3 regions of the Burkholderia sp. MR1-5-21 genome follow, and region 2 is predicted to be linked to each of the others. Evidence: predicted binding sites of a transcription regulator. Region 2 holds the regulator's gene; each other region holds the start of a gene.
What was found. The regulator LexA, encoded in region 2, represses DNA repair genes until DNA is damaged. The targets are predictions, from matches to a motif close to ACTGTATNNNNATACAGT.

Region 1 (2,261 bases), on a different contig from region 2:
TTCGACGTCGCGGAGTTTCTGGTGCAGGACGGCGTGTCGCCGGCGCTCGATCTCGACGAATGGAAGGCCGAATGGGGTGTGACGGATCCGGCCGCGACGCGCGGCGGCGTGACGCGCGCGCAGACGACGCCGCCGGCCCGTGAGGTCACGCTGCTGCAGCGCAAGGCCGCGCCGCTCGGCAAGGGGCTCGGCAAGACGACCGGCTGGATTCACCGCGCGACGCTGAAGATGAAGCAGGTGAAGATGATCGGCGGCGTGAACTACGAGCGGATCGACGCGCGCGGGCTGCACGTGTCGTACGGCGAGAAGCGCACCGATCCGGAGCTGATCGAGGTCGACACGATCGTGCTGTGTGCGGGCCAGGAACCGCAGCGCGCGCTCGTCGAGCCGCTGCAGGCGGCGGGGCGGTCGGTGCACCTGATCGGCGGCGCGGAACTGGCCGCCGAACTCGATGCGAAGCGTGCGATCGACCAGGGCGCAAGGCTGGCGGCGCGGCTGTAACGCGCGTATTGCGTGCCGCAGGGCGGTGCTCCCGTACGGCCACGTACTTGTCGCAGCGTCAGCTCCCGCCCAACGATCGCTTTCGCATCGCGCGTGCGATCGTCGGGCCTGATTCGCCATCGGCGGTGTGAACAGCGGCCGATATTGGCTGTCGGCCGGTTCACACCGCTGACGGCGCACGCTGCCGATGCTCAGGCGGCCTCGGCCTGCTCCGCGGCTTCCGCCTCGAGCATCGCCTTCACGATCAGATAGACGGCCGGCAGGTCGTCGTCGTCGCGGCGCCAGTCCACCGGATCCTCGACGTCCGCGGCCAGCAGGCGGCTGTCGCGCAGCCGGATGAACGCGTCGATCACCGCCGGATCGTTCCGGTTCAGGAACCCCGAATTCGAGAAAGCCAGCTCCTCGACGTCGAGCAGCGCGCGCCAGCTCATCGTGCGCACCGCGGCCGGGTGCGTGCGCCGGCGCAGGCCGAGCGCACGCTGGGCCGGCCCGCCGACGACACGCTGCAGGTCGACGACCGCCCGCTGCGCGGCGCGCTCGAAGTGGACGGGATTGAAGCCGGGTTGCTCGGGATCGAAAGCGGATGACTGGAACATGGTCGCCTCACAAGGTCCGTCCGTCGAAGGTGACGGAAATCGGGTCATATGGTCAAAAGCACTGTAAATATATACAGTGATTCGGGCGGTTTCAAGTCCTGGATCGAGAAAATTGGCAGTGGCTGTCAGCGAGCGGGTGGGGAGATTGGCGAGGGCGATCAGCGAGGGCACCGGATGAGGGTGACTGGCGAAGACGATCAGCGAGGGCAACGGATGGGGGCGACTGGCAAAGACTATCCGCGCGAGTAACCTGCGGAGGTGGCCAGAGTGGGGAGCCGGCGGAGTCACTCGGCGAGCGCCATCGACAGTCCGTCGTTGCGACGCGCCGAGCCGGCCGCATGCGGGTCACACCGAAGCGGCGATCGTGTCGCGCAGCCAGCGATGGGCCGGGTCGCGATGCGCGCGTTCGTGCCACAGCATCGACATCTCGTAACCGGGCACCTCGACAGGCGCATCGACGATCCGCAGCGCGGGTGCGTCGCGCACGAGGCGCTCGGGCAGCATCGCGACGAGATCGGTATGGGTGACGGCCGAGATCGCGAACAGGAAATGCGGCACGGACAGCGCAACCCGGCGCGTGACGCCGAGCGGCTCGAGCGCCTTGTCCGTCACAGCGACGAATCCTCCCCCGTCCGGCGACACGATCACGAACTCGAGCGCGCAGAACTGCGCGAGCGTCGGCCGCCGTTTCAGCTTCGGATGTCCGGCGCGGCCGACGAGCACGTAGCGCTCGGTGAAGAGCGCGCGGCGCCGCATGCCCTCCGGCGAACCGTCAGTCGTGTGAAACGCGATGTCGATTTCGCCCAGCTCGGCCTGCTTCGTGATGCGCGGCGGCGCGAGTTCGACGACCGCGACGCGTGTGCCGGGCGCGGCCGAGTACAGCTTGTTCAATGTCGGCAGCACGATCGTCGATTCCGCGTAGTCGGTCGCGGCGAGTCGCCACGTATGGGTCGCGGTGCCCGGATCGAACGGCGTGGCAGGCAGTACCGCACGCTCGACGGATTCGAGCGCTTCCCGCAGCGGTTCGCGCAGCGCCTCGGCGCGTGCGGTCGGCCGCATTCCGCGCGGGCCGGGCAGCAGCAGCGGATCGCCGAACACGTCCCGCAGCTTCTGCAACTGCACGCTGACCGATGGCTGCGACATGTTCAGCTTCTCGGCCGCGCG
Region 2 (2,261 bases):
CAACGCGCCGATTATGGCGAACGGATTGTTGTCCTGCCGCTTCGGGTCGATCCGGCGCATCAACTCGTCGGTGACCTGCTGCTTGAGACTGATGCGCAGCGACGGAAAATCGACATAGTCGCTGACCGTTTGCGCATCGCGCGCATCGATCGCCGCTTTCAGGCGGCCGAGCGCGACATACGGTGACGCGTATGCGTAGCCGACCGCCGCAAGCACGGCGGCCACCAGCACAACGATCAACAGGGGTTTGAGCCGCTTCGCGCGGCCCGGTGCGTGATTCACGGCGCCTCCGGTGCGGGAACCTTCCGCAATCAGAGACCACCCTGCGCGGCAGAACGTTCCTCCGCAATACAGCGATCGATCATCCGGCACACCGCATCGATCGTCCCGACCATGATCAGGCGCGACCGGCCGTGGTAGACGCGCACCGGCGCACGACGCGCGGGCTCCGCGTGATTCAGTCCGGCGTTCAGCGATACCCGCGCGAACGCGGGCAGCGCCGACGGCAGCAGGGACGCATGCGGTTCGACTGCGACTTCTTCATGACCGACGGGCGCCGCGGACAGCGGCGCGCAGGGTGTGCGGCCGCGCAGGTGACGCAGACGGCCGAATTGACGGAAAGGCAGCAGGCGGGCAAGGCGTTCCATGTTGTTCTCCTGAGCGAGACGGATTGTCAGAATTCGCCCGAGCGGATCAGCCCGACGGCGATGCCTTCCAGCGCGAATTCCGCGCTGCCGGCCTTGACGAAGATGTTTTCGTAATCCGGGTTCTCCGCGATCAGCTCGAGGCCGCCGGGGCGGCGCTTCAGGCGCTTGACCGTGACGTCGTCGCCGAGACGCGCGACGATGATCTGGCCGTCCTTCGCTTCCGTGCGCTTCTGCACGGCGAGCAGGTCGCCGTCGAGGATGCCGGCGTCGCGCATCGACAGGCCGCGGACCTTCAGCAGGTAGTCGGGCTTGCTGGAGAACAGCGCGGGATCGCACGCGTAATGCTGCGAGATGTGCTCCTGCGCAAGGATCGGGCTGCCTGCCGCGACGCGGCCGACGAGCGGCAGCGACAGCTGCATCAGGCCTGCATGCGGCAGCGTGAACTGGTGCGGCGCGTCGTCGATGCCGAGCAGGCGGATGCCGCGCGACGCGCCGGCTGCCAGCTCGATCACGCCTTTGCGCGCCAGCGCGCGAAGGTGTTCTTCGGCCGCATTCGGCGAGCTGAAGCCCAGCTCGGCCGCGATCTCGGCACGGGTGGGCGGGAAGCCGGAGCGCTCGATCGCGCGGCGGATCAAGTCGAACACTTGCTGCTGGCGGGCGGTGAGTTTGGTCATGGCTCAACTGTATGGATAGACAGTGAGCTGTATTTTTATACAGTACTTCGCGAATTTCAAGTGTTACGTGAGGTTCGTCGCGATCGCGGCGATTCCGGCGCGATCCCGCGACGTCCGGACGCCGGTTCGTCTGCCGCAACCGTCCGTCCCGTCTGCGTTAGCACTTTTGAGTATTAAAAAATGAAGAACGATTATTTTTAATCATGTAACCCGTTCGTTAGACTGGCCCGCACATCGCAAGACCGACAACATGACCAACAACGCGGGAGAACGACGGATGGTGAAGCGCAACACGGGGCTGGTGGGCGGGGTAAGCCGCCTGATCGCAACATTCGCGCTGGGCGCGGCCGCGGCGCTGGGCGTCGCGGCGCATGCCCACGCCGATACGCCGTTCCTGAACGTGTCGTACGACCCGACACGCGAGCTGTACCAGGATTTCAACCAGGCGTTCGGCAAGGAATGGAAGGCGAAGACGGGCGAGACCGTCAACTTCAAGCAGTCGCACGGCGGCTCCGGCGCGCAGGCGCGTTCGGTGCTCGACGGGCTGCAGGCGGATGTCGTGACGCTCGCGCTCGCTTACGACATCGACGCGCTCGCGAACAAGGGACTCGTCGGCAAGGACTGGCAAAAACGCCTGCCCGACAACGCGTCGCCGTATACGTCGACGATCGTGTTCCTGGTGCGCAAGGGCAATCCGAAGGGCATCAAGGACTGGGACGATCTGACCAAGCCGGGCGTGTCGATCGTCACGCCGAACCCGAAGACATCGGGCGGCGCGCGCTGGAACTATCTCGCCGCGTGGGCGTACGCGGTGCACAAGCCGGCCGGCAACGAGCAGACGGCGAAGGACTTCGTCACGAAGCTCTACAAGAACGCAGGCGTGCTCGACTCCGGTGCGCGAGGCGCGACGACGAGCTTCGTGCAGCGCGGTATCGGCGAC
Region 3 (2,261 bases), on a different contig from region 2:
GCGCTGGTGCTGCCGGCGACGCGCAAGAAGCTGTTCGCGCGCAAGAACGGAGGGGCATGACATGTTGTCCGCACAAGACCTGAAGCTCACGTTCAATCCCGGCACGCCGATCGAGACGCGCGCGCTGCGCGGCCTGTCGCTCGAGATTCCGGACGGCCAGTTCGTCGCGGTGATCGGCTCGAACGGCGCGGGCAAGTCGACCTTTCTCAACGCGATCTGCGGCGACCAGGCGGTCGATTCGGGTCGTATCACGATCGACGGCGCGGACGTCACGCGCCAGCCGGCATGGGATCGCGCGCATCTCGTCGCGCGCGTGTTCCAGGACCCGATGGCGGGCACCTGCGAGGCGCTGACGATCGAGGAGAACATGGCGCTCGCGATGGCGCGCGGCGCGCGCCGCGGCTTCAAGCCGGCGCTCGACCGCGCGTCGCGCGAGCTGTTCCGCGACAAGCTGCGGCTGCTCAACCTCGGCCTCGAGAACCGGCTGACCGACCGGATCGGGCTGCTGTCCGGCGGCCAGCGGCAGGCAGTGAGCCTGCTGATGGCGTCGCTGCGGCCGTCGCGGATCCTGCTGCTCGACGAGCATACGGCCGCGCTCGACCCGAAGACGGCCGCGTTCGTGCTCGAGCTGACCGCGCGCATCGTCGCCGAGAGCCGGCTGACGACGATGATGGTCACGCACAGCATGCGGCAGGCGCTCGATTACGGCGACCGCACGGTGATGCTGCACCAGGGGCAGGTCGTGCTCGACGTGTCGGGCGACGCGCGCAAGGGGCTCGACGTGCCGGACCTGCTGCAGATGTTCGAGAGGGTGCGGCACGAGCAGCTCGACGACGACGCGTTGCTGCTCGGCTGAAGCGGGCCGGACCGGCGCGATGCGACGCGTTGCATCGGCCGGTCGGGCCGATTCGTCCGGCGGGTTCGGCCGGCTCCGGGTGGTGCATGAGGGACGCATCGGGCCGGATGGATAGCGCGACGTTTACGCGGCGCGCCGGGCGATACGACTGCGTCGCGCCGAGTTTGACCGGGGGCGTCGCGCGATGACGGGCGCCCGGATGTTCCCGATGCATTTCTTCCGACGAAAAGCCGGTTTTGCAGCGGCGCTGTGCGACGCAAGCGCATTGCCATATACTGTATATCCATACAGTTGTGGGTGGCGTCATGCTCGCATCCTCCATTTCCCCTGAATCCCTTCATCCGTCGCTCTGGCGCGGCTCGCAGCTCGCGCGCGGCGGTCCGCGCACGATCGACACGGGCTTCGCATCGCTGTCGGCCGAGCTGCCGGGCGGCGGCTGGCCGGTCGGCGGGCTCGTCGAGCTGCTGGCCGCGCAGCCGGGCTGCGGCGAGATGCGGCTGCTCGCGCCCGCGCTCGCGCGCACCGTCAGCGCCCGGCGGCCGCTCGCACTCGTCGCGCCTCCGCAGTCGCCGCATGCGACCGCGCTCGCCGGTCTCGGCGTGCCGGCTGACGCGCTGCTGTGGCTGCGCGCCGGCAGCCGCACGGATGCGCTGTGGGCCGCCGAACAGGCGCTCAAGACCGGCTGCTGCGGCGCATTGCTGCTCTGGCAGGACGCGCGGCCCGATGCGCTGCGGCGCCTGCATCTCGCGGCCGCGCGCACGGGCGACACGCTGTTCGTGATGCTGCGCCCGCTGCAGGCCGCGCGGCAGCCGTCGCCCGCCGTGCTGCGCGTCGCGCTGCATCCCGTGCCGGGCGGCGTGTCGCTCGATATCGTCAAGCGTCGCGGGCCTGCGCGCGGCGAGCCGCTCGTGCTCGACCTGCCGTCGCCCATCGTGGAGAGCCGCTATGCGCGTCTTGCTCGGCATCCATCTGCCGCGCCTGCCGCTCGACGTGTGCGCCCCGCCGCCGTCTGACGGCGAGGCCGGCTGTGCGGTGCTGGAGCAAGGCGTCGTGCTGATCGCCGACGCAGCCGCGCGCAGGCAGGGCGTGCGCGCGGGCATGAAGCGCGGCGGCGTGCTGACGCTCGCGCCCGATACGCAGCTCGTCGAACGCGACCCCGCGCGCGAGGCCGACGCGCTGCGTGCGGTCGCGCTCGCGCTGCTGCGCTTCTCGCCGTGCGTCGCGCTCGACGACGAAGCGACGCTCGTCGTCGACGTCGGCCCGAGCCTGCGCCTGTTCGGCGGCCTGCCGTCGCTGTGCCGCCAGGTGCGCGCGACGCTTGCGGCGCTCGGTTATGCGGCGCGCTTGTCCGCCGCGCCGACCGGGCGCGGCGCATGGCTGCTCGCGCGCGCGTCGGGTCGTGCGC

Region 1: ACV229_RS21750 (DUF2471 family protein) is a predicted target of LexA. The motif match lies at 1,158-1,175, and genes of this name have one in related genera.
Region 3: imuA (translesion DNA synthesis-associated protein ImuA) is a predicted target of LexA. The motif match lies at 1,131-1,148, and genes of this name have one in related genera.

Annotation. Positions count from the first base shown of each region.
Region 1 covers NZ_JBSAXD010000016.1:37,124-39,384, forward strand. The annotation lists gene ACV229_RS21745 (oxidoreductase) at 1-501, shown strand, start outside; gene ACV229_RS21750 (DUF2471 family protein) at 693-1,097, opposite strand; gene ACV229_RS21755 (LysR family transcriptional regulator) at 1,443-2,261, opposite strand, start outside.
Region 2 covers NZ_JBSAXD010000002.1:247,927-250,187, reverse strand. The annotation lists gene ACV229_RS03635 (DUF2939 domain-containing protein) at 1-282, opposite strand, end outside; gene ACV229_RS03630 (hypothetical protein) at 312-647, opposite strand; gene lexA (transcriptional repressor LexA) at 674-1,321, opposite strand; gene ACV229_RS03620 (sulfate ABC transporter substrate-binding protein) at 1,599-2,261, shown strand, end outside.
Region 3 covers NZ_JBSAXD010000009.1:168,143-170,403, forward strand. The annotation lists gene ACV229_RS15000 (ABC transporter permease) at 1-60, shown strand, start outside; gene ACV229_RS15005 (ABC transporter ATP-binding protein) at 62-856, shown strand; gene imuA (translesion DNA synthesis-associated protein ImuA) at 1,162-1,869, shown strand; gene ACV229_RS15015 (Y-family DNA polymerase) at 1,802-2,261, shown strand, end outside.